Regions from separate parts of the Bradyrhizobium sp. MI1.10 genome, predicted to be linked through region 3. Evidence: predicted binding sites of a transcription regulator. Region 3 holds the regulator's gene; each other region holds the start of a gene.
What was found. The regulator PhoB, encoded in region 3, activates phosphate uptake and scavenging genes when phosphate is short. The targets are predictions, from matches to a motif close to TGTCATNNANCTGTCAT.
Positions count from the first base shown of each region.

Region 1: a site for PhoB is predicted at 1,703-1,719, ahead of phnG (phosphonate C-P lyase system protein PhnG). Genes of this name have one in related genera too.
Region 2: a site for PhoB is predicted at 4,562-4,578, ahead of AC0L3K_RS31140 (DUF2794 domain-containing protein). Genes of this name have one in related genera too.

Region 1 covers NZ_JBVVPN010000034.1:9,223-18,804, reverse strand. Annotated here, with positions in the region: gene phnE (phosphonate ABC transporter, permease protein PhnE) at 1-652, shown strand, start outside; gene phnF (phosphonate metabolism transcriptional regulator PhnF) at 762-1,445, opposite strand; partial or broken gene AC0L3K_RS29220 (phosphonate metabolism transcriptional regulator PhnF) at 1,571-1,669, opposite strand; gene phnG (phosphonate C-P lyase system protein PhnG) at 1,840-2,253, shown strand; gene phnH (phosphonate C-P lyase system protein PhnH) at 2,258-2,866, shown strand; gene AC0L3K_RS29205 (carbon-phosphorus lyase complex subunit) at 2,869-3,972, shown strand; gene AC0L3K_RS29200 (alpha-D-ribose 1-methylphosphonate 5-phosphate C-P-lyase PhnJ) at 3,969-4,865, shown strand; gene phnK (phosphonate C-P lyase system protein PhnK) at 4,858-5,655, shown strand; gene phnL (phosphonate C-P lyase system protein PhnL) at 5,678-6,376, shown strand; gene AC0L3K_RS29185 (alpha-D-ribose 1-methylphosphonate 5-triphosphate diphosphatase) at 6,388-7,542, shown strand; gene phnN (phosphonate metabolism protein/1,5-bisphosphokinase (PRPP-forming) PhnN) at 7,539-8,135, shown strand; gene AC0L3K_RS29175 (pyridoxamine 5'-phosphate oxidase family protein) at 8,158-8,769, shown strand; gene AC0L3K_RS29170 (hypothetical protein) at 9,250-9,471, shown strand; gene AC0L3K_RS29165 (aliphatic sulfonate ABC transporter substrate-binding protein) at 9,493-9,582, shown strand, end outside.
Region 2 covers NZ_JBVVPN010000039.1:613-10,194, forward strand. Annotated here, with positions in the region: gene ccmA (heme ABC exporter ATP-binding protein CcmA) at 1-72, opposite strand, end outside; gene acnA (aconitate hydratase AcnA) at 315-3,035, shown strand; gene AC0L3K_RS31135 (DUF1223 domain-containing protein) at 3,270-4,046, shown strand; gene AC0L3K_RS31140 (DUF2794 domain-containing protein) at 4,643-5,011, shown strand; gene AC0L3K_RS31145 (GNAT family N-acetyltransferase) at 5,105-5,635, opposite strand; gene AC0L3K_RS31150 (Bax inhibitor-1/YccA family protein) at 5,920-6,711, opposite strand; gene AC0L3K_RS31155 (ABC transporter permease) at 6,982-9,552, opposite strand; gene AC0L3K_RS31160 (ABC transporter ATP-binding protein) at 9,549-9,582, opposite strand, start outside.
Region 3 covers NZ_JBVVPN010000044.1:15,284-24,865, forward strand. Annotated here, with positions in the region: gene pstC (phosphate ABC transporter permease subunit PstC) at 1-233, shown strand, start outside; gene pstA (phosphate ABC transporter permease PstA) at 238-1,083, shown strand; gene pstB (phosphate ABC transporter ATP-binding protein PstB) at 1,080-1,901, shown strand; gene phoU (phosphate signaling complex protein PhoU) at 1,913-2,629, shown strand; gene phoB (phosphate regulon transcriptional regulator PhoB) at 2,653-3,360, shown strand; gene AC0L3K_RS32710 (GcrA family cell cycle regulator) at 3,580-4,092, opposite strand; gene AC0L3K_RS32715 (aspartate aminotransferase family protein) at 4,548-5,750, shown strand; gene argF (ornithine carbamoyltransferase) at 5,750-6,697, shown strand; gene AC0L3K_RS32725 (Hsp33 family molecular chaperone) at 6,913-7,932, shown strand; gene apaG (Co2+/Mg2+ efflux protein ApaG) at 7,982-8,386, opposite strand; gene AC0L3K_RS32735 (OpgC domain-containing protein) at 8,580-9,582, shown strand, end outside.

The DNA of each region.
Region 1 (9,582 bases), on a different contig from region 3:
CCTGATGATGATCCCGCCGGATCCCGGCTCGTCGCTGCCGGTCTATCTGAAGGCGCTGGGCGAGACGCTGTCGATCGCGCTGCTCGGCACGACGCTCGCCGCGCTGTTCGCACTGCCGGTCAGTCTTCTTGCCGCCCGTAATGTCGTGCCGTCGAGCATTTTGCGCTTCCCGATTCGACGTTTCCTGGATTCGATCCGCGGCGTCGACACGCTGATCTGGGCGCTGGTATGGATCAACGTAGTCGGGCTCGGCCCGTTTGCCGGCGTGCTCGCCATTGCCGTGTCGGATTTCGGCGCGTTTGGAAAACTGTTCTCGGAGGCGATCGAGGGCGCCGACCAGAAGCAGGTCGAGGGCATCCGCGCCTCCGGCGGCAGTGCGCTGCACGAGATCCGCTTCGGTCTGCTGCCGCAGGTTTTGCCCGTGATCGCCGGCCAAGTGCTCTATTTCATCGAGTCGAACACGCGTTCGGCTACCATCATCGGAATCGTCGGTGCCGGCGGCATCGGCCTCCAGCTCGCCGAGCAGATCCGCGTGCTGGAATGGCAGAAAGTGTCGTTCCTGATCCTGATGATCCTGGTCGCGGTCGCCGCGATCGATTTCGTTTCGGGCAAATTGCGGTTTGCGATTATTGGGCGAAGGGCGGTGGCCTGATCACCGATTTCGTAGGGTGGGCAAAGCGAAGCGTGCGCACCACTTCAATCGCGACGTTGGATAGATGGTGGGCACGGCGCAAGCGCGCCTTTGCCCACCCTACGATTCTTCACCCGTTCTCCACCAGAAATTCCACCCGCTCCGCGGCAAAGCGCGAATGCTTGGTCACCAGCGGCTTGCCGTCGAGATCGTGGTCGGTGGCATCGACCACCAGGATCGGTCGTCCCAGCGCCAGATCGAGCCGCGCGGCGTCGGTGGCGTCGACAATGCCGGCGGTGATCCGGGTCGCGCCGCGGCGATAGTCGCGGACGCCGTAATGCTCGAGCAATTTCGTCATCGAGCGGGTGGCAGCAAAGACGTCGCCCGCACCCGGGAACAGCTGCGCCGACAGCCACGTCGTGGAGACGCAGATCGGCGTGCGGTCGGCGAGGCGCATCGCCTCGATCCGCACCAACGGTGCGCCGGCCTTCAATCCAAGTTCCCGCGCGAGTTCGCGGGTCGCGACATCATCGGACGCCTCGATCAGCCGGCCATGCGGTTCGCGGCCGTCGGCGCCGACGATCTCGGAGAAGCGGGTCCGCGAGCGCAGTGGATAAGCGAGCTTCTGCGCCTCGACATAGGTTCCGCTGCCGCGTTCGGCCCGCACGATGCCGCGCTCGGCAAGCGCGGCCAGCGCGCGTCGCACGGTGTGGCGGTTCACGCGATAGGTTTCGGCGATCTCCACCTCGCCCGGCAGCTTGTCGCGGGCCCCCAAACCGCCCGCGGCGCAGCCCCCCCCGCAGGCCGCGGGCACCCCGCGCCCCCACCCCCCCCCCGCGGCGGGGGGGGGGGGCGCCCCCCCCCCCCCCGGGGGGGGGGGGGGGGGGGGCGCGCCCCGCTAGTGGGTGGGCCGCCCCCCCCCGCCCCCGGCGGGGGGCCGCCGGCCCCACCGCGCCCCTCGGCGATGCCGCGCTCGATGCCGTCGGCAACGAGGCGCCACAACGCCACGCCGGAGGAGGCTGTGTCCTGCATGCTCATGTGGCTCGGAAGCTACTCCAGAAATCACGCCTTTGTCACGAAACAGTCATGGCGCTCCCGTATGAAGTTGTCTAGTATCATAGACAACTTGGATTCGGCAAGTTCTGCAGAAAGTTTCGGTGGATCTGGTGACCCAGCACAACAATCAGCAAGCCCAGCGCAAGGCCGCAATGGCCGTGCTGGCGCACGCGGAGGCGGGCGAGATCGCCGCTCGCCTCCGCGCTCTCGCTTTGCCGGCGCATCAGGATCTGCGCGCGCCGGAAAACGGCCTCGTCATGCTGCGCGGCCGGGTCGGCGGCGACGGTGCGCCATTCAATCTCGGCGAAGCGACGGTGTCGCGGGCTGCGGTGCGGCTTGCGAGCGGCGAGGTCGGTTTCGGTTACACGCTCGGTCGCGACGGTGAGAAGGCGCGGCTGATTGCGCTGTGCGATGCGCTGGTGCAGTCCAGCGATTTCAGTGGCGCGGTGGAGCGGGACATCATCGCGCCGTTGCGTGAGCAGCTTATGGTCAGGCGCAAGCAAGCGGCGGCCGAGACCGCTGCGACGAAGGTTGATTTCTACACCATGGTGCGCGGTGAGGGGTGAGATCATGACCACGATTGCGGAACTGCCGCCGGGGTTCGCCGATAAGGTGCTGTCGGCGCAATCGACCTTTCGCTCGGTCATGGACGCGATGGCGCGGCCGGGGTCGGTCCAGCGCATCGTGCCGACATCAGGCGCGCCTCATGTGATGATGCGCGGCACGGCCGCGATCGCGCTGACGCTGTTCGATCACGACACGCCGCTCTGGCTCGATGCGCGCATGTCGGAAAGCACCGACGTGACAAAATGGCTGAAGTTCCACACGGGCGCGCCGGTGGTGCAGGATTCCTCGATCGTCAGCTTCGCGCTGATCAGCGAAGGCGGGGCGCTGCCTTCGCTCGAGCGCTTCGCGCTCGGCACCAGCGAATATCCGGACCGGTCGACCACGCTGATCCTTCAGGTCGAGAGCCTGCATTCGGGGCGCAGCTTCGAGCTGCGCGGTCCCGGAATCGACGGCGTCGCGACGCTCAAGGCCTCGATCAAGCCGTTCGACCTGTTCGAGCGACTTCGTATTAACGAAGCGCTGTTTCCGCGCGGCATCGATGTGGTCCTGGTCGCGGATGATGCCGTGGTTGCGGTCCCGCGCACCACGCGCGTCGTGAGCAAGGGAAGCTAAGCATGTATGTCGCAGTCAAAGGCGGCGAACGCGCCATCGAGAACGCCCATCGCCTGCTCGCCAGTGCGCGGCGCGGCGATCAAAGCGTGCCGGAAATTTCCCTCGACCAGATTTCGGAGCAGCTTGGCCTCGCCGTGGACCGCGTCATGAGCGAAGGCTCGCTCTATGACCGCGAGCTCGCGGCGCTCGCGATCAAGCAGGCGCGCGGCGATTTGATCGAGGCGATCTTCCTGGTCCGCGCCTTCCGCGCCACGCTGCCGCGCTTCGGCGCGAGCGAGCCGGTCGAGACCGGCGCGATGCGGGTGCAGCGGCGGGTGTCCTCGACCTTCAAGGACATTCCCGGCGGCCAGATTCTCGGCCCGACCTTCGACTATACCCACCGCCTGCTCGATCCCTCGCTCGCCGAAGGTTTTGTGCCGGAGGCGCCGGCGACGGCCGAAGCCTCCACGGTGCCCACGCCGCGGGTGACGGATATTCTCGGCCGCGACGGCCTGATCGAGCCCTCGCCGCAGGCCGAAGAGGGCGTCAACGTCGGCGACCTCACCCGCGAGCCGCTGAATTTCCCGGCGGACCGCGACCTGCGCCTGCAAAATCTCGCGCGTGGCGACGAAGGGTTTCTGCTGGCGATGGGCTATTCCACCCAGCGCGGCTACGGCCGCAACCATCCCTTCGCCGGCGAAATCCGCTTCGGCGAGGTCGATGTCGAATTTTCGGCGGAAGACGTCGGCTTCGCCGTGCCGCTCGGCTCGATCGAGCTCACCGAGTGTCAGATGGTCAACCAGTTCAAGGGCTCCGCGACGGAGGCGCCGTGCTTCACCCGCGGCTATGGCCTCGCCTTTGGCCAGAGCGAGCGCAAGACCATGTCGATGGCGCTGGTCGACCGCGCGTTGCGCGCGCGCGAGCTCGGCGAAGAGGCACTCGCACCCGCGCAAGACGAAGAATTCGTGATGTCGCATTCGGACAACGTCCAGGCGACCGGCTTCGTCGAGCACCTGAAGCTGCCGCATTACGTCGACTTCCAGTCCGAGCTCGGCCTGTTGCGCAAGCTGCGCAAGGAATTCGCTGATGCCAATGCGCCCGACGCCATGAAGGAGGCCGCGGAATGAACGCGCCGGCCTACAATTTCGCCTATCTCGACGAACAGACCAAGCGGATGATCCGCCGGGCGATCCTCAAGGCGATCGCGATCCCCGGCTATCAGGTGCCGTTCGCCAGCCGTGAAATGCCGATGCCCTATGGCTGGGGCACCGGCGGCGTCCAGGTCACCGCTGCGATCCTCGGGCCACAGGACGTGCTGAAGGTGATCGACCAGGGGTCTGACGACACCACCAACGCGATCTCGATCCGCAAATTCTTCGCCAAGACCGCCGGCGTCGCCACGACAACCGCGACTGAAGATGCGACCGTGATCCAGACCCGTCACCGCATCCCGGAGACGTCGCTGCACGCAAATCAGGTGCTGGTCTATCAGGTGCCGATCCCGGAGCCGCTGCGTTTCCTCGAGCCGCGCGAGACGGAGACGCGGCGCATGCATGCGCTCGCCGAATACGGCCTGATGCATGTCAAGCTCTACGAGGACATTGCCCGCTTCGGCCACATCGCGACGGCTTACGCCTATCCGGTGAAGGTCAATGCGCGCTACGTGATGGACCCCTCGCCGACGCCGAAATTCGATAATCCCAAGATGGACAATTGCCCGGCGCTGCAATTGTTCGGCGCCGGCCGCGAAAAGCGCATCTACGCGATCCCGCCCTATACGCAAGTCGTGTCGCTCGACTTCGAAGACCATCCCTTCGAGCCGTATCGCTTTAATGCGCCTTGCGCGCTATGCGCCGCAGAAGATTCCTATCTCGACGAGATCGTCACCGACGACAAGGGCGGCCGCATGTTCGTCTGCTCCGACACCGATTATTGCGAGGGCCGCCAGGCCGCCGGCCACCACGGCAGCATGAGCGCTGCGCCGTACAAGGAGAAGGCGCAGGGAGGCTCACATGGTTGATCAAGATATGCTCGAACACGATCAGCCGCTGCTGGTTGCGGAGTCTCTCAGCAAATCCTACGGCCGTATCGCCGCGTGCCGCGACGTGTCCTTTGCGCTCTATCCCGGCGAGGTGCTGGCGATCGTCGGCGAATCCGGCTCGGGCAAATCGACGCTGCTTCAGCTCCTGTCAGGTCAGCTCGCGGCCAGCGGCGGCCAGGTGTCCTACCGGATGCGCGACGGCGTCGCCCGCGATCTTGCCACGCTGGGCGAAGCCGAGCGGCGGTTTCTGTTTCGCACCGATTGGGGTTTCGTCCACCAGGATCCCGCGCAGGGTCTGCGCATGGCGGTCTCGGCCGGCGCCAATGTCGGCGAGCGGCTGATGGCAGTGGGCTGGAATCATTACGGCCGCATCCGTGATACCGCGTCGGACTGGCTGACCCGCGTCGAGATCGACATCGCACGCATCGACGATGCACCGCGCACCTATTCCGGCGGCATGCGCCAGCGCCTCCAGATTGCCCGCAACCTCGTCACCGAGCCGCGGCTGGTGTTCATGGACGAGCCGACTGGCGGCCTCGACGTTTCCGTGCAGGCCCGCCTGCTCGACCTCGTGCGCAGTCTCGTCGCCGAGCTGCACCTCGCGGTCATCATCGTCACCCATGATCTCGCGGTCGCGCGCCTGCTGTCGCATCGCGTGATGGTGATGAAGGGCGGCCGCGTCATCGAGACCGGCCTCACCGACCAGGTGCTCGACGATCCCCGCGAGCCCTACACCCAGCTCCTCGTCTCCTCGATTCTGCCGCCATGAGCCTTCCCGGAAGAGTTTTTCAATGATCGCCATGATTGACGTCGCCAACACCAACAAGACCTTTACGATGCACCTGCAGGGCGGCATCGAATTGCCAGTCGTCAGCGGCGTGACCTTCCACGTCAATCCTGGCGAATGCGTCGTGCTGTCGGGGCCATCAGGCGCCGGAAAATCGTCGATCCTGAAGATGATCTTCGGTAACTACCGCTGCGACTCCGGCCGCATCGGCATCCGCCATCGCGGCGCGCTGGTCGATCTTGCCACTGCCGAGCCGCGGCAGGTCCTCAACATCCGACGCGCGACCATCGGCTATGTCAGCCAGTTCCTGCGCGCGGTGCCACGCGTCGCCACTGTCGACGTGGTCGCCGAGCCGCTGATCGTCAACGGCCTGGCTCGTGTCGACGCACAGACGCGCGCGGGCGAGTTGTTGCATCGGCTCAATATCCCCGAGCGGCTCTGGCAGCTTCCGCCCGCGACCTTCTCCGGCGGCGAGCAGCAGCGCGTCAACATCGCGCGCGGCTTCATCTCGGATCTGCCGATCCTGCTGCTGGACGAGCCTACCGCCTCGCTGGATGCCGCCAACCGCGCCGTCGTGGTCGAGCTGGTCGCCGAAAAGAAACGCCAGGGCGTCGCCATGGTCGCCATTGTCCATGACGACGAAATCCGTCATCAGATTGCCGACCGCATCGTCGACGTCACCAGCTTCGCCGCCGCGGCCTGAAGGAAATGGATATGAACGCCAAGAAGGACATCGTGATCGCCAACGCCAGGATCGTGCTGGCGGAGCGGGTGATCGAGCAGGGCTGGCTTGCTCTCGCCGATGGACGCATTGCCGAAATCGGTGAGGGCAGGGCGCCCGCCGGGGCCGAGGATGCCGCCGGCGATCTGATCATGCCCGGCCTGATCGAGCTCCACACCGATCACCTCGAGGCGCATTACGTGCCGCGGCCAAAAGTGTTCTGGAATCCGGTCGCCGCCGTCGTCTCCTATGACGGCCAGCTCGCGACATCGGGCATCACCACGGTGTTCGACTCGCTCCGGGTCTGGCGCGAGGATGGCGCCGAGGAAGTCGACGGACGCGCCGGCACGCTCGCCGCCGCGATCACCACCGCACGCGATGCCAATTTGCTGCGTGCCGATCACTTCCTGCATCTGCGCTGCGAAATCCCGATGCCGAGCGTGGTCGAGGAGGCCATGGAGCTGATCGACCGTCCCGACGTGCGGCTGATGTCGCTGATGGACCACACCCCCGGCCAGCGCCAGTTCCGCGACGAAGGCAAGCTGCGCGACTATTATCGCGGCAAGGGCGGCGGCAAGACCGATGCCGAGCTCGACCAGCTGTTCGCGAAGCGCTTCGAATATCAGAAGGCCTATGCGGCGACCAACATGCGCGAGATCGTGGCGCTGGCACACAAGTACAAGATCCCGCTGGCGAGCCATGACGATACCACCGAGGAGAACGTCGTGGACGCCGTGCGCGATGGCGTTTCGGTCGCGGAATTTCCGACCACGCTGGAGGCCGCGCGCGGCCTGCACGAGGCCGGCATCGACATCCTGATGGGCGCGCCGAACGTCGTGCGCGGCGGCTCGCATTCCGGCAACATCGCCGCGGTCGATCTCGCTCGCGAAGGCCTGCTCGACATCCTGTCGTCGGACTACATTCCCTCGAGCCTTCTGATGGCCGCGCTACATTTGCCGGAGCATGTGCCTGCCATCAGTCTTGCGGCGGCGATCCGCACGGTGACGAAGGCGCCCGCCGAGGCAGTCGGCCTGTCCGACCGCGGCGAGATCGCGGTCGGCAAGCGTGCCGATTTGATCCGCGTGCATGTTGCGGGCAGCGTCCCCGCGGTCCGCAGCGTCTGGCGCGAGGGGAGCCGCGTCGCATGAGCGAGGCCGCGACCGTGGCGGAGGACGAGACGGATGCGATCGGCCCTGGCCGGCTCGTGCTCGTGGTCGGCCCCAGCGGTGCCGGCAAGGACACGCTGCTGCGACTGGCGCGGGCAGCATGCATCGAGGATCACGACATCGTCTTTCCGCGCCGTGTCGTGACGCGCGAATCCTCAGCCGACGAAGACAATGTCGCGGTGAGCCCTGACGAATTCCGGCGCGCGCGCGAGCGTGGGGATTTCGCCGTGCATTGGGAAGCGCATGGGCATTGCTACGCGCTGCCGCTCGACCTCAACGATGATATTCGTGCCGGACGCGCCGTCGTGGCCAATGTTTCGCGCACGGTGATCGGCGCGCTACGCCAGACCTATGCAAACGTCGTGGTGGTCGCGATCACGGCGCCACCGGATGTGCTGGCGCAGCGGCTTGCCGCCCGCGCCCGGGACAGCGACGGCAATATCGCGGACCGGCTGACGCGCAGCGTCGGCGACGCATCGGCGCAGGCCGACGTCACCATTCTCAACGCGGGCAGCGCGGAGTATCATGGCCGCCAGCTTCTGCGCGTGATCAGAAATCAAGGCTGGCACGAATAGCCGGCACAACAAGGAGACTGGAATGTCGGTGATCGAAACGGTCGAGCAGCTAGAGGCCATCTACGGCGTCACCAACGACGCCTCGACCGTGAAAGTCGCCGACCACGTCACCCCGCTCTATCGGGCCTTCATCGAAAAGGCGCCGTTCGCCGCGCTCGCCACCATCGGACCCGAGGGGATCGATTGCTCGCCGCGCGGCGATCTCTCCGGTTTCGTCCGCATTCACGACCCGAAGACGCTGATGCTGCCGGATCGCCGCGGAAACAATCGGGTCGATTCCTTGCGCAACATCGTGCGCGATCCCAGGGTGTCGCTGATGTTCCTGATCCCCGGCTCCGGCAATGCGGTCCGCGCCAATGGCCGGGCCTATGTTTCCATCGATCCCGAACTGCTCGCTTCCTTCAAGGTCGACGGCAAGGCGCCGCGCAGCGTCATGGTGATGACGGTCCACGAAATCTACTTCCAGTGCGCCCGCGCCATCGTCCGCTCCGATCTCTGGAATCCCGACAAGCGCATCGACCCCAAGACACTGCCGACGCCCGGCCAGATCCTCGCCGAGATGAGCGAGAACAAGGTCGGCGGCGCGGAATATGATCGCGCCTGGCCCGAGCGGGCCGCGGCGACGATGTGGTGAGCTCTCTTCCCTCTCCCCCTGCGGGAGAGGGTGGCTCGCCGCGACAGCGGCGCGACGGGTGAGGGGTTCTCTCCGCGCGCGCCTCTCTTCAGGATTCGCTGAGGCAACCCCTCATCCGGCGCTTCGCGCCACCTTCTGCCGCAAGGGGAGAAGGAAAGAACTCATCGCGAGATAAATTCGATTGCCTGCGCTCGCGCCCGGAGAAGTGCCGATGCGCGCCGGTGGTAATTATGGATAGCCATTTCATTGACCGATCGCGCCAAACACTCGATAGTCGAGGCATCGAAACTGCTCCTCGAGCCGAAGCCGCGATATGAGAACCGATCAGCAGCGCAATAGGGACGACATGCATGTGTGCATGACGCGGCGCTGTTTCTCGGCGGCCACCGGCGCCTGTTGTTGCTGACCGCCGTCTTCTAGCAGCACCTCACCCAGCAAATCCCGAGACAGGAACGCCGAGATCCCGGCGAACGAGCAGTCATGTCCCGAACTCAATCGAACGCTTACATCATCGAGATCCACGACCGCGCCGCCGGCATCGTCACGAAGGATACGCGCGGCTTCCGCTTCTTCTCCTCCGAGCGTCTGTTCGACAGCCTCGAAGGCAGGCAGTTCCGCTCGGCGCGCGAGGCCGAGCGTGCCGCCCGTGCCGTGTTCTCCGAACGGAGCCGGCGCGCGAATTCTCGCTTCTTTGCCAGCTGAAACCACCGAAAGGACCACATGATGATGACCCGACGATACATCCTCGCAACCAGCCTGCTGCTCGCGACGGCCTTGGCCCCACCTGCGCGCGCGGAGGACAAGCCGGCGGAA
Region 2 (9,582 bases), on a different contig from region 3:
CCCGAAATCGAGCCCGGCAAACACCTCGCGGCCGCCCCGCACGCATGTGACCCCATGTCCGGAAAGCTGCATCTCGCCTCGTACCAACCCGCTCAACGTCAGGCCTCAGGAAAACTTGGGGTAGCGTATGGGAATTTTTGGCTCGCGGATTGCCGCGGCACGTTTGTGGCTGTGGCGGCGCGGTTAGAAAGCTTCTATAAGCCCGGAACTACTTGATGCAGCAACTCAACCTGCCCCTGCAAGCGACTCAGCCTGCCTACGCTGACGGTGTTAAAATACCCTGCCGGGTATAACTAACAATTGGGATTTCCTACATGACCTCGCTCGACAGCTTCAAATGCAAAAAGACCCTCAAGGTCGGCGCCAAGACTTATGTCTATTACAGCCTGCCCACGGCCGAGAAGAATGGTCTGAAGGGAATTTCGAAACTCCCCTATTCGATGAAGGTCTTGCTCGAGAACCTGCTCCGCAACGAGGACGGCCGCTCGGTCAAGAAGGAAGACATCGTCGCGGTGTCGAAGTGGCTGCGCAAGAAGTCGCTGGAGCATGAGATCGCCTTCCGCCCGGCGCGCGTGCTGATGCAGGACTTCACCGGCGTCCCCGCCGTGGTCGATCTCGCCGCGATGCGCAACGCGATGCAGAAGCTTGGCGGCGATGCCGAGAAGATCAATCCGCTGGTGCCGGTCGACCTCGTCATCGACCACTCCGTGATCGTGAACTTCTTCGGTGACAACAAGGCGTTCGGCAAGAACGTCACCGAGGAATACAAGCAGAACCAGGAACGCTACGAGTTCCTGAAATGGGGCCAGAAGGCGTTCTCGAACTTCTCCGTCGTGCCGCCCGGCACCGGCATCTGCCACCAGGTCAATCTCGAATATCTCTCCCAGACGGTCTGGACCAAGAAGGAGAAGATGACGGTCGGCAAGAAGACCGGCACCTTCGAGGTCGCCTATCCCGACTCGCTGGTCGGCACCGATTCCCACACCACCATGGTCAACGGTCTCGCCGTGCTCGGCTGGGGCGTCGGCGGCATCGAGGCCGAAGCCTGCATGCTCGGCCAGCCGCTGTCGATGCTGCTGCCCAACGTCGTCGGCTTCAAGCTGAAGGGCGCGATGAAGGAAGGCGTCACCGCGACCGACCTCGTGCTGACGGTGACGCAGATGCTGCGCAAGCTCGGCGTTGTCGGCAAGTTCGTCGAGTTCTTCGGCCCCGGCCTCGACCATCTCTCGGTCGCCGACAAGGCGACCATCGCCAACATGGCGCCCGAATATGGCGCGACCTGCGGCTTCTTCCCGGTCGACGCCGCCGCGCTCGATTATCTCAAGACCTCCGGCCGCGCCTCGGCGCGCGTCGCGCTGGTGCAGGCCTATGCGAAGGCGCAAGGGCTGTTCCGCACCGCCAAGTCGGCCGATCCGGTGTTCACGGAGACGCTGACGCTCGACCTCGGTGACGTCGTGCCGTCGATGGCCGGTCCGAAGCGCCCCGAAGGCCGCATTGCGCTGCCGTCCGTGGCCGAGGGCTTCTCGCTCGCGCTCGCCAGCGAATACAAGAAGGCCGAGGAGCCGGCGAAGCGCTTTGCCGTCGAGGGCAAGAAGTTCGACATCGGCCATGGCGACGTCGTGATCGCCGCGATCACCTCCTGCACGAACACCTCGAACCCGAGCGTGCTGATCGGCGCCGGTCTGCTGGCGCGCAACGCCGCCGCGAAGGGCCTCAAGGCAAAGCCGTGGGTGAAGACTTCGCTCGCCCCGGGCAGCCAGGTGGTGGCGGCCTATCTCGCCGATTCCGGTCTCCAGGCCGATCTCGACAAGGTCGGCTTCAACCTGGTCGGTTTCGGCTGCACCACCTGCATCGGCAATTCCGGTCCGCTGCCCGAGGAGATCTCGAAGTCGATCAACGACAACGGCATCGTCGCGGCTGCCGTGCTCTCCGGTAACCGCAACTTCGAAGGCCGCGTCTCGCCGGACGTGCAGGCGAACTATCTGGCCTCGCCGCCGCTCGTGGTCGCCCACGCGCTCGCGGGCACCGTCACCAAGAACCTCGCTATCGAACCGCTCGGTGAAGGCAAGGACGGCAAGCCGGTCTACCTGAAGGACATCTGGCCGACGACGAAGGAGATCAACGCCTTCATGAAGAAGTTCGTGACCGCGTCGATCTTCAAGAAGAAGTATGCCGACGTGTTCAAGGGCGACACCAACTGGCGCAAGATCAAGACGGTCGAGAGCGAGACCTATCGTTGGAACATGAGCTCGACCTATGTGCAGAACCCGCCCTATTTCGAAGGCATGAAGAAGGAGCCGGAGCCGGTCACCGACATCGTCGAGGCCCGCATCCTCGCCATGTTCGGCGACAAGATCACCACCGACCACATCTCGCCGGCCGGTTCGATCAAGCTCACCTCGCCCGCCGGCAAATATCTCAGCGAACACCAGGTACGTCCGGCCGACTTCAACCAGTACGGCACGCGGCGCGGCAACCATGAAGTCATGATGCGCGGCACCTTCGCCAATATCCGCATCAAGAACTTCATGCTCAAGGGCGCGGATGGAAATATCCCTGAGGGCGGTCTGACAAAACACTGGCCAGACGGCGAGCAGATGTCGATCTACGACGCCGCGATGAAGTACCAGCAGGAGCAGGTGCCGCTGGTGGTGTTCGCCGGCGCCGAATACGGCAACGGCTCCTCGCGCGACTGGGCCGCGAAGGGCACGCGTCTGCTCGGCGTGCGCGCCGTGATCTGCCAGAGCTTCGAGCGCATCCACCGCTCCAACCTGGTCGGCATGGGCGTGCTGCCGCTGACGTTCGAGGACGGCACCTCCTGGTCGTCGCTCGGTCTGAAGGGCGACGAGAAGGTCACGCTGCGCGGCCTCGTCGGCGAGCTCAAGCCGCGCCAGAAGCTGACCGCGGAGATCGTCTCCGGCGACGGTTCGCTGCAGCGCGTTTCGCTGCTCTGCCGCATCGATACGCTGGACGAGCTGGAATACTACCGCAACGGCGGCATCTTGCACTACGTGCTGCGCAAGCTCGCGGCGTAAGCGCGGACTTGTGAACGGTGGCTCACTGCGAAGTGAGTAGTAGGTTACACGAAGGCGGCCTATCACAAGGCCGCCTTCACGCGTTTGCGGCAGGCTTCAGATGGGCCCGCCCGGCGGAGAACCCGACGCTTTGGACGGTTACTTTGGCGGACGAAAGTGTGAGGCCCGTAAGACTACGGTGACCATCCGGCGGTAAGATTTCCCTCTCACGAGCAATGGTGTACGGCGTTCGACATGACAACAATGACGGCTTCTCATCTGGTTTCACGCTGGTCCGGCGCCCTCTGGTCGGGAGCTCTTGGTCTCTGTGCAATCGTCGCCGTCATTCGTCCTGCCGAGGCTGATCCCCGCGCCGTTGTCGAATTGTTTACCTCGCAGGGCTGCTCCTCCTGCCCGCCGGCCGACAAGATCATCGGCGACCTCGCCCGCGATCCCTCGATCATCGCGCTGAGCATGCCGATCGACTATTGGGACTATCTCGGCTGGAAGGACACATTGGCCGATTCGCGCTTCTCTGCACGGCAGCGTGCCTATTCGCGCATGCGCGGCGACCGCGAAGTCTACACGCCGCAGGTCGTGGTCAACGGCTCCACGCATGTCGTCGGCAGCGACCGCACCGGCATCGAAAGCGCGATCGGCAAAACCGATAAGGGCACTGGTGTGATGAGCGTGCCGGTGACGATGTCGCTCGCTGGCAAGCAGATCAACGTCTCGGTCGCCGCGAGCAACGAGCCGACGGCGTCCCACGGCGAGGTCTGGATCTGCTCGATTGCGAAATCGGTCCCGATCGCAATCAGCCGCGGCGAAAATCGTGGACAGCAGGTCATCTATCACAACGTGGTGCGCAACCTGCTCAAGGTCGGCGACTGGACCGGCCGTCCGGAAAGCTGGACGGTGCCGATCGAGAACCTCACGCGCGACGGCGTCGACGGTGCCGTGGTCTATGTTCAGGACGGCAGCCGCGAGAAGCCGGGCCCGATGCTGGGCGCGGCGTATACGTCGCTGCACTGACGCGCACACTTCGAATCTTCCGACTCAAGCACGCTCTCAATCCTCATGGTGAGGAGGCGCGTCAGCGCCGTCTCGAACCATGCAGGCCCTACTGAGGCAGCTCGGCCTCGATCCTTCGAGACGCCGCTTCGCGGCTCCTCAGGATGAGGGGAGAGAGTTTGTGCGGAGATGGTGAGATATGCGTCGAGGCAGAAACATCCCGACACAGACAAAACCGACCCAAACAAAAAAGGACCAACTCGCGTTGGCCCTCCTTGTCGTGCGAACAGACCCGATCCTGACGGCCCCGGGGGGCTGGGGGCTGAGGAATCCGGAACCGAAAGGACCGGGTCAACGCACACAAGTCTTTTCGCAATGCAGGGCGGCAGTCGCTTGGCGGAAAAGCGGCGACACTATGATTCCTGCTAACGATCCCGTGACGGTTTGCCGCGACAGAGTTCCACCGCTGCGTGTGGGCGGTTTGCTCCGGTCCAGTGTCCTTCCAGGGGCCCCTTGCGGTGGGGAACAGTTGGCGCGATCATGCAACTGTCATGATCCGCGGTTCCGGGGACGGTTCTTCGCGGACGCGGTCATGCTGATGCGACAGGAGGCGACCTATGAGTCTGTCGGAGGATGCCGATCCGAGCGAACAGCGCGCGGCGGCGCGCCCCGCCGCTTCGAATGCGCAGCTGAGCCGCGTGACGTTCAACCGGCTCGAGCTGCACCGTATTCTCAATCTCTACGGCCGGATGGTCGCCGACGGCGAGTGGCGCGACTATGCCATCGACTTCCTCAGGGATCGCGCCGTGTTCTCGGTCTTCCGCCGCGCCTCGGAAGTGCCAATTTATCGTATCGAGAAGGATCCGCGCCTCGCGCGCAAGCAGGGCATGTACAGCGTGATCTCGGCGACGGGCTTGATCCTGCGCCGCGGCCACGAACTGGAGCGCGTGCTCCTGGTGATCGATCGCAAATTGGCGGTGGTGTGAGCAGGGATCCAGTAGCCCGGATGAGCGTAGCGACATCCGGGTCTTTGCTTGCAGCCTTCCCGGGTATCGCTTCGCTCACCCGGGCTACGGGCCTTACTTCCCCGGCACGCTCTTCGCGCCCTCGCCAAGATCCCGCTGCATCATCACCGTGTCCAGCCAGCGGCCGAATTTCAGCCCGACGCTGGGATGCGTGCCGATCATCTTGAAGCCGCCCTTGCTGTGCACGCCGATCGAACCCGCATTGGCGGAATCGCCGATCACGGCGATCATCTGGCGGAAACCGCGCGCCTCGCACTCGACGATCAGCCGCTCCAGCAGGAGCGCTCCGATGCCGCGGCGGTGGAAGGACGGATCGAGATAGATCGAGTTCTCGACCGTGAAGCGGTAGGCCGGCCGCGGCCGGTAGGCGCCGGCATAGGCGTAGCCGGCGACGCGCCCGTCGAGGATGGCGACGAAATAGGGGTAGCCGCCGTCGATCAGCGTACGGTAGCGGCGCGTCATCTCGGCGAGATCGGGCGGCTCCAGCTCGAACGTCGCGGTGCCCTCGCGGACGGCCTGCTGGTAGATGGCGGTGATGGCGGGGAGGTCGGCCTCAGTGGTGGGCCTGATATCGGGTGCGGACATGGGGCAAGATTAGAGCCTTCCTGGAACGGCTGGAAGAGGCGAACGGCCTCCCCACGCGTCATTGCGAGGGAAGCAGCCTCCATCTTCTGCGCTGTCATGCCCCGCGTAGGAGGGGCATCCAGTACTCCGAGACAGCACGGCTAGGATCGAGGCGCTGCGGCGTACTGGATCGCCCGCCCCAGTGCGCAATTGCGCACAAGGCGGGCGATGACGACGTCCGGCCCACCCAAACAAAAACCCCGGCCTTTCGGCCGGGGTTCGTGTCCGTCCTCTCGCCTCAGCGCTTAGTCGCGCTGGCCGAGGAGCTGCAGGAGCAGCGTGAACAGGTTGATGAAGTTCAGGTACAGCGACAGCGCGCCGGTGATGGCCGCACGCTCTGCGATGTCACCGCCGGCCGAGGCGTAGCCGTAGATGTAGTCGTTCTTCAGCCGCTGGGTATCCCAGGCGGTGAGGCCCGCGAACACCAGCACGCCGACCACCGACACCACGAACTGCAGCACCGAGCTCGCCAGGAACAGGTTTACCAGGCTCGCGATCACGATGCCGATCAGGCCCATGAACAGGAACGAACCCATTCCGCTCATGTCACGCTTGGTGGTGTAGCCGTAGAGGCTGAGCGCGCCGAAGGTCGCCGCGGTGATGAAGAACACCCGCACGATCGAGGTGTGCGTGAACACCAGGAAGATCGAGGACAGCGAGACGCCCATCAGCGCCGCGAACACCCAGAACAGGATCTGGGCGGTCGAGGGAGCGAGACGGTTGATGCCCGCCGAGATCACGAACACCATGGCGAGCGGCGCGAGCATGAACAGCCACTTCAGCGGGCTGACGAACATCGCGTAGCCGAACGGCGTCAGGAACAGCTTGCCGACGCGGACGGCTTCCGGGGTCGGAACATCCGTCACGGCGGCCATGTAGACGCCGAGCGCGGCCAAGCCGGTGATGGCGAGGCCAATGCTCATGTAGTTGTAGATGCGCAGCATGTAGGCGCGCAGGCCGGCATCGACCGTCGCGGCGTCAACACGCCCGGCGGCCCTGCCGAAAGGAGAAGCGTAATTGCGGTCTAGGTCCGACATGGTCGAATTCCCGTTGGTTGGTCCGGTCCGGCATGAGGGTCGCCATGCCGCCGGTTCGTCAAACTCTATCTCGGATACCGATGTCTGCCGACTAAATTTTGGCTAACAATCGGGGCTCCGAACCCACTCGATATGTGGGAAACTAACACATCCGCTGCAACCGTCCACGCGCGGCTGAATGTCGCCCTTCCCTGCAATCCAGACGAGCGGACGTGGTTAATCGCCGGAATCGTGCGATTTCGCTCCCGTGCCGCCGCCCGCTACCATTTGTCACAAATTCCGCAACACCGTGGCGGGCTTTTTGTTCAACGCCAGCAGCGTGCCGGCGAGCCCGAGGCCGACCGTGACGACCAAGGCAGCCGCGACCACGCCGGCGGCGCTGCCGCCCTGCCAGACGAAAGTGAGGGTCATCAGCCGGGTCACGATCATCCAGGCCGCGACGCTGCCGGCGAAAACGCCGAACACCGCCGTAGCGAGGCCAATCAGGAGGTATTCGAGGGCATAGGCGCCGAGCAGCCGCAGCCGGGTCGCGCCCAGGGTCTTGAGGATTACAGCATCGTAGACCCGGTGGCGATGGCCGGCGGCGAGCGCGCCGCCCAACACCAGGATCGCCGAGATCAGGGTCACCGCGCTGGCGCCGCGGATCGCCAGCGCCAGGTTGGTCACGACCGAGCCGACCGTCTCCATCACCTCGCGCACGCGCACGCTCGTCACCATCGGATAGGCGTCAGCCACCTCCCTGATGATCTTGCCGTCGCCGGCCGCATCGCCGCCGGCTTCCGTCAGCGTCGCGATGTGGGTGTGCGGCGCGCCCTTGAACGCGTTCGGCGAAAACACGAGGACGAAATTGATGCCGAGGCCCTGCCAGTCGATGCTGCGCAGATTGCTGATCTTCGCGGGGATGTCGCGGCCGAGGATATTGACCACGACCTCGTCGCCGAGCTTGAGGCCGAGTCCGTCCGCGATCTTCTTCTCCATCGAAACCAGCGGCGGGCCGGAATAATCGGCGCTCCACCACTCGCCCTCGACCACCTTGGAGCCCTTCGGCAGCTCGGCGGTATAGGTCAGGCCACGGTCGCTCTGCAGCACCCACTCGGAATCGGTGCTGGGCTTGAGCTCCTCGGCGCGGACGCCGCGGGCCCCGACGATGCGCCCGCGCAGCATCGGCACGTCATCGACCTTCGCGCCAGGGGCGAGCTGGCGCAGATATGAGTCGAACTGCTCGGCCTGCGTGCTCGGAATGTCGATGAAGAAGAACGACGGTGCGTGCTCGGGCAGTGCCGCCAGGAACTGCCGGCGCAGATTGCCGTCGATCTGGGTGATGGTGACGAGCACGGCGAGGCCGAGCCCGAGCGACAGCACGACGGAGGGCGTCAGCGCGCCCGGCCGGTGGATGTTGGCAATCGCAAGCCGCAGCATCGGCCACCGCGTGCGCGGCAGCCGCCGTGCGATCGTCATCAGCAGAGCGGCAATGCCGCGCAGCAGCGCGAACACGACCACGGAGGAGGCCACGAACACCGCGGCGATGCGCTTGTCGAAGGATAGCCCGATCACGACCGCGATGAGCAGCGCGATCACGACGGCCATGAAGACGAGATAGCTCCAGCGCGGCCGGTGCCATTCGGAGCTGATGGTGTCGCGGAACAGCGCGGCCACCGGCACGTCGTGCACCCGCCCGAGTGGCCACAGGCCGAATGCAAGCGCCGTCAGCAGCCCATAGACGAACGACAGCGCGAGTTCGTCGGCATGCACCGCCGGCACCACCGGCAGCGGCAGCAGCTTGCCGAACAGGCCGACGATTGCGAAGGGCATGGCGGCGCCGAGCGCGAGGCCGATCACCGAGCCGATCGCGGCGAGCAGGAGAACCTGGGCGAGATAGATGCCGAACACGTCGCGCCCGGTGGCCCCGACGGCCTTGAAGGCCGCGATCACCTCGAGCTTGTGATCGATATGGGCCTTGACGGCATTGGCGACGCCGGCGCCGCCGACCAGCAGCGCGGCGAGGCCGACCAGCGTCAGGAACTGCGTGAAGCGGTTGATGTTGCGCTCGAGCTGCGGCGACGCATTGGAGCGGCTGCGGACCTCCCAGCCGGCCTGCGGCGCGGCGTTGCGGGCGTCCGCGATGAAGGCGTCGGTGGCGCGCTCGCTATTGGCGATCTCCGGCAGCTTCACCCGGTAGACCCAGCGCACCAGGCTGCCGGGCTGGACCAACCCCGTGGCGCGCAGGCCCGCCTCGCTGATCAGGAAGCGCGGGCCGAAGCCGATGCCGCCGGCGAGCTTGTCAGGCTCGGCTTCGACGGCGCTGCGGATCTGGAACGTGGCAGTCCCGACGGTGACGCGATCGCCGGTCTTGAGCGACAGCCGCGCCAGCAGCGTCGGATCGGCGGCCGCGCCGAACGCGCCGTCGTGCTCTGCGAGCAGGTCGGACATCGGCAGCGGCGGCGCCAGCGTCAGCTGTCCCAGCATCGGATAGGTGTCGTCGACGGCCTTCATCTCGACCAGCGCCAGCTTGCCCTCAGCCGAGCGCGCCATGCCGCGCAGTGTGGCGGCGCTCGAGACGGTGCCGCGCGAACGCAGGAAGGCGACTTCCTCCGGCTTCGCCTCGCGCTGGAACAAGACGAAGGACACGTCGCCGCCGAGCAGCGTACGGCCCTCGCGGGCGAGGCCGTCGCTCAGGCTCGCCGATACGGAGCCGACGCCGGCGATCGCCATCACGCCGAGCGCGATGCAGGCAATGAAGACGTAGAAGCCGCGCAGGCCGCCGCGCAATTCGCGCAGCGCGTAGCGCAGCGACAGCGCAACGCCATTGGGCTTCGCAAACGGTTCGGCAGCGAGGCTCATGCCGGCGCCGACTGCGTGTCGATGCGCCCG
Region 3 (9,582 bases):
GCGAGACCATGGCGGTGACCTTCATCATCGGCAACTCGTTCCGGATCTCGTCGTCGATCTTCGCGCCGGGCACCACGATCTCGGCGGCGATCGCATCCGAGTTCGCCGAGAGCGACGGCCTGCACCAGTCCGGCCTGATCCTGCTCGGTCTCCTGCTGTTCGTGCTGACCTTCTTCGTGCTTGCAGCGGCGCGGCTGATGCTGATGCGGCTGGAAAAGAAGGCGGGGAACTAGCGCCATGAATCCGATCTATTCACGCCGCCGCCGCAAGGACATCGTCGTTCGCGGGCTCTGCATCGCCGCAACGGCCTTCGGCGTCACCTGGCTCGCGCTGATCCTGATCACGCTGCTCTACAATGGACTGGCGGGACTCAATGTCCAGCTGTTCACCGAGAACACGCCGCCTCCCGGATCGAACGAGGGCGGCCTGCTCAACGCCATCGTCGGCTCGCTGATCATGACCGTGATCGGCGTCGGCATTGGCGCGCCGCTCGGCATGTTCGCCGGCACCTATCTCGCCGAATACGGCCGCAATGACCGGCTGACCTCGGTGATCCGCTTCATCAACGACATCCTGCTCTCGGCGCCCTCGATCATCATCGGCCTGTTCATCTACGGCGCGGTGGTGGTGCCGATGCGCGGCTTCTCGGCGATCGCAGGCTCGCTCGCGCTCGCGGTCATCGTGATCCCGGTGGTGCTGCGCACGACCGAGGACATGCTGCTGCTGGTGCCGAACGCGCTGCGCGAGGCGGCCTCGGCGCTCGGCCTGCCGCGTTCGCTGGTGATCAAGCGGATCGCTTATCGCGCCGCGCGCTCCGGCCTCATCACCGGCGTGCTGCTCGCAACCGCTCGCGTCGCCGGTGAAACTGCGCCGCTGCTGTTCACCGCGCTGTCGAACCAGTTCTTCAGCCTCGGCCTGAATAAGACGATGGCGAACCTGCCTGTCACCATCAACAACTTCGTGCAGAGCCCCTATGCCTATTGGAAGCAATTGGCCTGGAGCGGGGCGCTGCTCATCACCCTGACCGTTCTTGCCCTTAATATTGGCGCGCGCATCCTTGGCGCCGAGAGGACCGCAAAATGAGTGATCTTTCCGTATCGATGAGCGCGGCCGGTGGGCTGCCCCACGCGCCGGTGCTGCCGGAGGCGCCCCCGAAGGTGACCGTGCGCAACCTGAACTTCTATTACGGCGAGCACCACGCGCTGAAGAACATCAACCTGACGCTGGGCGCCAATCGCGTCACGGCGTTCATCGGTCCGTCGGGCTGCGGCAAGTCGACCCTGCTGCGCATCTTCAACCGGATGTACGACCTCTATCCCGGCCAGCGCGCCACTGGTCAGCTGATGCTCGACCAGACCAACATCCTCGACGGCAAGCTGGACCTCAATTTGCTGCGCGCCCGCGTCGGCATGGTGTTCCAGAAGCCGACGCCGTTCCCGATGACGATCTACGAGAACATCGCGTTCGGCATCCGCCTGTATGAGAAGATCTCGAAGTCCGAAATGGACGGCCGCGTCGAGAAGGCGCTGCGCGGCGGCGCGCTGTGGAACGAGGTCAAGGACAAGCTCAACGCCTCCGGCCTGTCGCTCTCCGGCGGCCAGCAGCAGCGCCTCTGCATCGCCCGCACCGTCGCGGTGCGGCCCGAGGTGATCCTGTTCGACGAACCCTGTTCGGCGCTCGACCCGATCTCGACCGCCAAGGTCGAGGAGCTGATCCAGGAGCTGTCCGAGGATTACACGATCGCGATCGTCACCCACAACATGCAGCAGGCGGCGCGCGTCTCCGACAAGACCGCCTTCATGTATCTCGGCGAGCTGATCGAGTTCGACGACACCAGCAAGATCTTCACGTCGCCGACCGACCGGCGCACGCAGGATTACATCACCGGCCGGTTCGGCTGAGGAGACGCGACATGGCTTCCGAACATACCGCAAAGGCTTTCGACACCGACCTCCAGGAACTCACCCGCCTGGTCGCCGAGATGGGCGGCATCGCCGAGCGCATGATCGTCGAGTCCGTCGACGCGCTGATCCGCCGCGACGTCCCGCTCGGCCAGCGCGTCGTTGCCATCGACACCGAGCTCGACGCGCTGCAGAAGCGCATCGAGGAGCGTGCGGTGCTCACCATCGCCCGCCGCCAGCCGATGGCGGTCGATCTGCGCGAGATCGTCGGCGCCATGCGCGTCGCGACTGATCTCGAGCGCATCGGCGACCTCGCCAAGAACATGGGCAAGCGCGTCGCGGCGCTGGAAACGGACTTCCATCCGCTCAAGCTGTTCCGCGGCCTCGAGCACATGACCGACCTCGTGCAGCAGCAGGTCAAGTCGGTGCTGGACGCCTATGCCGCGCATGATTTGCCGGCGGCGATGGCGGTGTGGAAGGGCGACGAGGAAGTCGACGCCATCTGCACCTCGTTGTTCCGCGAGCTCCTCACCTACATGATGGAGGATCCGCGCAACATCTCGTTCTGTATTCACCTGATGTTCTGCGCCAAGAACATCGAGCGGATCGGCGACCACGCCACCAACATCGCCGAGACCGTGTTCTACATGATCGAGGGCCAGGCGATCACCGACAAGCGGCCGAAGGGCGACATGACGACCTTCGCCAACACGGTACCGAACACCTGAAGACTTAAGGGAGCGACGACCCGATGGGCGCACGCATTATGGTGGTTGAGGACGAGGAAGCCCTGACCGAGCTTCTCCGCTACAACCTCGAAGGCGACGGCTATGACGTCGAGACGGTGATGCGCGGCGACGACGCCGACACCCGCCTCAAGGAGCACATCCCCGATCTGATCGTGCTCGACTGGATGCTGCCGGGCCTGTCGGGCATCGAACTGTGCCGGCGGCTTCGCACCCGTCCCGAGACCAAGCAGCTCCCGATCATCATGCTCACCGCGCGCGGCGAGGAGAGCGAGCGGGTGCGGGGTCTTGCGACCGGCGCCGACGATTACATCGTCAAGCCGTTCTCGGTGCCGGAGCTGCTGGCGCGCGTGAAGGGCCTGCTGCGGCGCGCGAGCCCCGAGCGGCTCGCCACCGTGCTTGCTTTTGGCGACATCGAGCTCGACCGTGACAAGCGCCGCGTGGCGCGCTCAGGCCGGCCGATCGATCTCGGTCCGACCGAATATCGCCTGCTGGAGTTCTTCCTGGAGCACCCGGGCCGGGTGTTCTCGCGCGAGCAACTGCTCGACAGCGTCTGGGGCCGCGACATCTATATCGACGAGCGTACCGTCGACGTGCATATCGGCCGCCTGCGCAAGCTGCTCAATCTCGGCCGCGAGCAAGACCCGATCCGCACCGTCCGCGGCGCCGGCTACGCGCTGGATGATCGGTTTGCGAAGGCGGAGCAGGTGTAGGGTTGCAGGCTTGTTTGTTGGCGAGCTGTCCCTGCATTCTCCGATGTCGTCCCGGACAAGCGAGCGCTGATCCGGGACCCATAACCACAGGGAGTGGTTTGGCGAAGACTCCGAGTTACCCCTTTCGCACGACTACTTCGTGCTCGGAGTATGGGTCCTGGCTTTCGCCAGGACGACACTGAAATTATTGAACTGTCTTTGCGCGACGACTTGCCGTGATTACCGCGGACCCGGCTTCACCGGTGCGCGGCGCCGATCCGACGCCGGCTGGTACGCAACACGCGAGTGCTGGGCGCAATAGGGCAGGCCGGACAGCGCCCGTCCACCGCAGAAGAAGAAGTCCGGGCTCGAGGGATCGCCGACCGGCCAGTGGCAGGTCGCCTCGTTCAATTCGAGCAGCGACAGCCGCTGGCTCATCGGCACCACGTTGTCGTAGGTGACCGGATCCGGCTCAGCCTCGACCTCGAAGGCCTGCGCCAGCGCGGTGTTGCCGCGCGAGATCGGGCGGCTCACCCGCATCATGTGCTGCGCGGGGCGCGCCTTGCGCGGCCGGGGCGCTGCCGATGATGGGCTCTTGGCGCGGCCCGAGAGGCCGAGCCTGTGCACTTTGCCGATCACGGCATTGCGGGTCACATTGCCGAGCTCCGCCGCGATCTGGCTGGCCGAAAGTCCGGCCTCCCAGAGCTTTTTCAGCTGCTCGACGCGATCATCGGACCAGGTCAAAACCGTCATTGCACCCTTTCCCTCGCTGCGCGCCAGCCATCCTGGGGCCTCGCAGCGAATGCCTAAGCCTTCAAAAACCCGTGCCGCCAGAATCCCTTAAGGCTCGCCGGGCGCGTCTTGAACGCCCGAACGTTTACGCCGGTACATAAGGACTTAAAGATCAGAACCACTGCACGAGATGTCGTATCTGACAATCCAAACGCTACAATATGGCGTGACTCCCGCGCAAGAGTCCGCCGACTCGCTTCCACATGTTCCGTGGCTAAATCCCGCAAAATCGGCACCGCAAGACTACGGATTCAGCGTTTCGCGAGGCTTTCCGGGCGGCATTGACACCCGTTTCACCAGGCCTAAGATAGTCGCACGTGCCGCCCTCAAGAGGCGGCACGTTTCGTTTTCCGGGCCGGTCGATGGTGCGTTGCGTAATGCACGCTCACACCGTCCGCAACATTCAAGTGACCGTCATGACTAACAGCGCAGCGCCGCATTTGCTCCCCGTTTTCGCCAGGTCCGACCTCGGTTTCGAGCGTGGCGAAGGCTGCTGGCTGATCGCGACCAATGGCGAGCGCTATCTCGATTTCACCTCCGGGGTGGCGGTGAATGCGCTCGGCCATGCCCATCCGGCGCTGGTCGCGGCGTTGCAGGAACAGGCCACGAAGCTCTGGCACATGTCGAACCTGTTCCAGAGCCCGGACGGCGAAAAGCTTGCCGCGCGCCTGTGCAATGAAAGTTTCGCGGACTTCGTGTTCTTCTGCAATTCCGGCGCCGAAGCGCTGGAATGCGTGATCAAGGTCGTGCGCCGCTATCACGCCGCGAAGGGCCATCCAGACCGCTATCGCATGATCACCTTCGAAGGCGCCTTCCATGGCCGCACGCTGGCGACGCTGGCCGCGACGGGTTCGGCAAAATATCTCGAAGGTTTCGGCCCACCCATGGAGGGCTTCGACCAGGTTGCGCATGGCGATCTCGAGGCAGTGAAAAAGGCGATCGGTCCGCAGACCGCCGGCATCCTGATCGAGCCGATCCAGGGCGAGGGCGGTGTGCGTTCGGCAACGCCCGCCTTCCTGAGGGCGTTGCGCCAGCTCTGCGACGAGCGCGGCCTGTTGCTCGCCTTCGACGAGGTGCAGACCGGCATGGGCCGCACCGGCGATCTATTCGCGTACCGCCGCCTTGGCGTCGAACCCGACGTGATGTCGCTGGCCAAGGCGCTCGGCGGCGGCTTCCCGATCGGCGCCTGCCTTGCGACCGCGGAAGCGGCGTCCGGCATGACGCCGGGCTCGCACGGCTCGACCTTCGGCGGCAATCCGCTCGCGATCGCGGCGGCGAATGCCGTGCTCGACGTCATGCTCAAGCCCGGCTTCTTCGACCACGTGCAGAGGATGTCGCTGCTGCTCAAGCAGAAGCTCGCTTCCGTGATCGACCGTCATGGCGATGTCGTCAGCGAAGTGCGCGGCGAGGGCCTCCTGATCGGCATCAAGGCCGTGGTGCCCTCCGGCGATCTCGTTGCCGCCTTGCGCGACCAAAAACTGCTCACCGTCGGTGCCGGCGACAATGTCGTGCGTTTCCTGCCGCCTTTGATCGTCACCGAAGCCGAGATCGAGGACAGCGTCGGGCGGCTCGAGCGCGCCTGCGCGGCGTTGTCTGGCAACAAGCGGGCGGCAAGCTGATGAGCACGTCGCCCGATAAAACGCCCAAGAAAACACCGAAGCACTTCCTCGATATCAACGAGCTGCCGCTGTCGGAGCTCAAGCGCATGCTGGCCGCGTCCTCCGCGATGAAGGCGAAGCAGAAGGCGCATCAGCCGGTCAGGCCGCTCGAAGGCAAGACGCTGGCGATGATCTTCGAGCGCCCCTCGACGCGGACGCGGGTGTCGTTCGATGTCGCCATGCGCCAGCTCGGCGGCGAGCCCATCATGCTCACAGGCGCCGAGATGCAGCTCGGTCGCGGCGAGACCATCGCCGACACCGCGCGCGTGCTGTCGCGCTATGTCGACGCCATCATGATCCGCATCCTCAATCACGATGCGCTGCTGGAGCTTGCGGCAAACGCCACCGTGCCCGTCATCAACGGCCTGACGCGGCGCTCGCATCCCTGCCAGGTCATGGCCGACCTCATGACCTACGAGGAACATCGCGGCCCGATCGAGGGCAAGACGGTGGCCTGGACCGGCGACGACAATAACGTGCTGGCGTCCTGGGCGCACGCCGCCGAGCGCTTCAAGTTCCAGCTCAATGTCGCGACGCCCCCGGAGCTCGCACCGAAAAAGGCGATGCGCGACTTCATCAAGGCGACCGGCGCGCCGATCATGCTCGGCACGGATGCCGAAGCTGCCGTGCGCGGCGCCGATTGTGTCGTGACCGACACCTGGGTGTCGATGGGCGACAAGGAAGGCGAGCACCGCCACAACGTGCTCAAGCCCTATCAGGTCAATGCCCAGCTGATGTCGCTGGCCAAGCCCGATGCGCTGTTCATGCACTGCCTGCCCGCCCATCGCGGCGAGGAGGTCACCGACGAGGTGATCGACGGTCCGCAATCCGTCGTATTCGACGAGGCCGAAAACCGCCTGCACGCGCAGAAGGGCATTCTGGCCTGGTGCTTCGACGCGGTGAAGTAACGCGGGCCGGTGAAGTAGCTTTGGATCGTCGGGGGGGGGGGGGGGGGGGCGCCCCCCCCGGGGGGGGGGGGGGGGGGGGGGGGGGCGGGGGGGGGCGGGGGGGGGGCCCCCCCCCCCCCCCACACCGAGTTTGCCGTGCTTGCGTACGATCCGTTCTGCATTCCGGATGCAGCCGCCCCCTTCCAATTTCGCCTTCCGACCCCAGATAAAGCGCCATGGTTTCCCAATCCCCTGACATGAAAACCGGGCCCGAAGGCCCGGTTCGCGCGCCATCCGCGGTTCCCATCGATGACGCCGTGCTGCCCTACGAGGTCGACGCGCTCGACGTGCGCGGTCGCCTGGTGCGGCTTGGTCCGGCGCTCGACGAGATCCTGACCAAGCACGATTATCCGGCGCCGGTCGGCAAGCTGCTCGGCGAGGCCATCGTGCTGACCACGCTGCTCGGCTCGTCGCTGAAGTTCGAAGGCCGCTTCATCCTCCAGGCCCAGACCGACGGTCCTGTGTCGTTCCTGGTCGTGGACTATCAGGCGCCGGATCGCCTGCGCGCCTATGCGCGCTATGATGCCGCGCGCCTCGGCGAAGTCCAGGATTCCGGCAAGACTTCCGGCGCGCTGCTGGGCCACGGTCATCTGGCCATGACCATCGACCAGGGCCCCGACATGAGCCGCTACCAGGGCCTGGTCGCGCTCGACGGCGGCAGCCTCGAAGACGCCGCTCACGAATATTTCCTGCGCTCCGAGCAGATCCCGACACGCGTGCGTCTCGCCGTGGGCGAGGAGTGGCGTTCGAACGACGGCGGCAAGCATCGCTGGCGTGCCGGCGGCATGCTGATGCAGTTCCTGCCGAAGGCGCCCGAGCGCGCGCGGCAGGCCGATCTGCATCCCGGCGATGCGCCCGAGGGCGTCGAGGTCCATGCCGTCGCTGAAGACGATGCCTGGGTCGAGGCGCGCTCGCTGATCGAAACCGTCGAAGACGTCGAGCTGATCGATCCCGAGCTGTCCGGCGAGCGGTTGCTCTACCGTCTCTTCCACGAACGCGGCGTGCGCGTGTTCAATCCGCTGCCCTTGAAGGCGCAATGCTCCTGCTCGCGCGATGCGGTGGCATCGATGCTGAAGAGCTTTTCGTCCGACGACCGTGCCGCAATGGTCAAGGACGACAAGGTCGTCGTGACCTGCGAGTTCTGCAGCTCGGTGTACGAGTTCACACCGGATGAGGCGGGCGTCGAGGACGCGTAGCGCGGTGCCGTAGGGTGGGCAAAGCGAAGCGTGCCCACCATTTCCAGCGCTAGTTCAACACCCGCTTGTTATCCGGGCTGTCCAGCGAGAACGTCGGCACGTCGATCTCGAAGCGTTCGCCGCTTGCGCTGACCATCTGGTAGCGGCCGGTCATGAAGCCCGAGGCGGTCGTGAGCGGCACGCCGGAGGTGTATTCGAAGCGTTCGCCGGGCGCGAGCGTCGGCTGCTCGCCGACGACGCCCTCGCCTTTCACCTCCTGCTGCCGGCCGGTGGCATCGGTGATGATCCAGTGCCGCGTCTTGAGCTGCACGGTCTCATCGCCGGAATTGGTGATGACGATGGTGTAGGCCCAGAAATAACGGGAGCGGTCGGCCGACGACTGCTCCGGAACAAAGTTCGGCTCGACGGTCACTTCGATCTGGCGGGTCACGGCGCGGTACATGATTGCCATCATACCGAAAACCGCCCGGGAACCAAACGCCGGAGGCGGCCTTGGCGACATCGTCCCGCCTGAATTCGCAGGGAAGTACACGTCCAAGTGTAGGTCCAAACGTACTTGCATGTGATCCGGTGGCTTTGCGAGATGACGGCCGGACCGGTACACTCCTTGCCACGTCGCGATTTGCGGAAGGGTTTTTAGGCCCCCGATGACTATTGCCGACCAAGTGACGGGATCGACGATCGCGGGAACCGCTAAACCTGTGGAGGTCAAGTCCGCGGGGGCAAAGCGGCGCGCGGCCGCGCCGGCCATTTCGCTGCCCGCCATCGGGGAGCGCGAACTCCGGCTCGACCTGTTCCGCGGCCTTGCGCTGTGGCTGATCTTCATCGACCATTTGCCGCCGAGCCTTCTGACCTGGTTCACGATCCGCAATTACGGCTTCAGCGACGCCACCGAGATCTTCATCTTCATCTCCGGCTATACCGCCGCCTTCGTGTACGGTCGGGCGATGCTGGAGTCCGGCATTGTCGTCGCCACCGCGCGCATCCTGCGGCGCGTCTGGCAGATCTATGTCGCCCACGTCTTCCTGTTCACGATCTTCCTTGCCGAAATCTCCTACGTCGCGACCAGGTTCGAGAACCCGCTCTACACCGAAGAGATGGGCATCATGGATTTCCTCAAGCAGCCCGACGTGACGATCGTGCAGGCGCTGCTGCTGCGCTTCCGTCCGGTCAACATGGACGTGCTGCCGCTCTATATCGTGCTGATGCTGGCGCTGCCCTTGATCCTGTGGCTGATGAAATGGCGCCCCGACGTGACGCTCGGCCTCTCGGTCGCGCTCTACGCGGTGACCTGGGAATACGACCTCTATCTGTCCGCCTATCCGAACGGCTTCTGGGCCTTCAATCCCTTCGCCTGGCAATTGCTGTTCGTGTTCGGGGCATGGTGCGCGCTCGGGGGTGCGCGACGCATGTCGCGCATTCTGGCTTCGCGGGTGACGATGTGGATCGCGATCGCCTATCTGGTCGCGGCATTCTACGTGACGCTGACCTGGTATGTGCCGCAGCTCTCCCATTTCATGCCGAAGCGGCTCGAGCAGTGGATGTATCCGATCGACAAGGCCGACCTGGACGTGCTGCGCTTCACGCATTTCCTGGCGCTGGCCGCGCTCACCGTACGCGTCCTGCCGCGGGACTGGCCGGGCCTGAAAT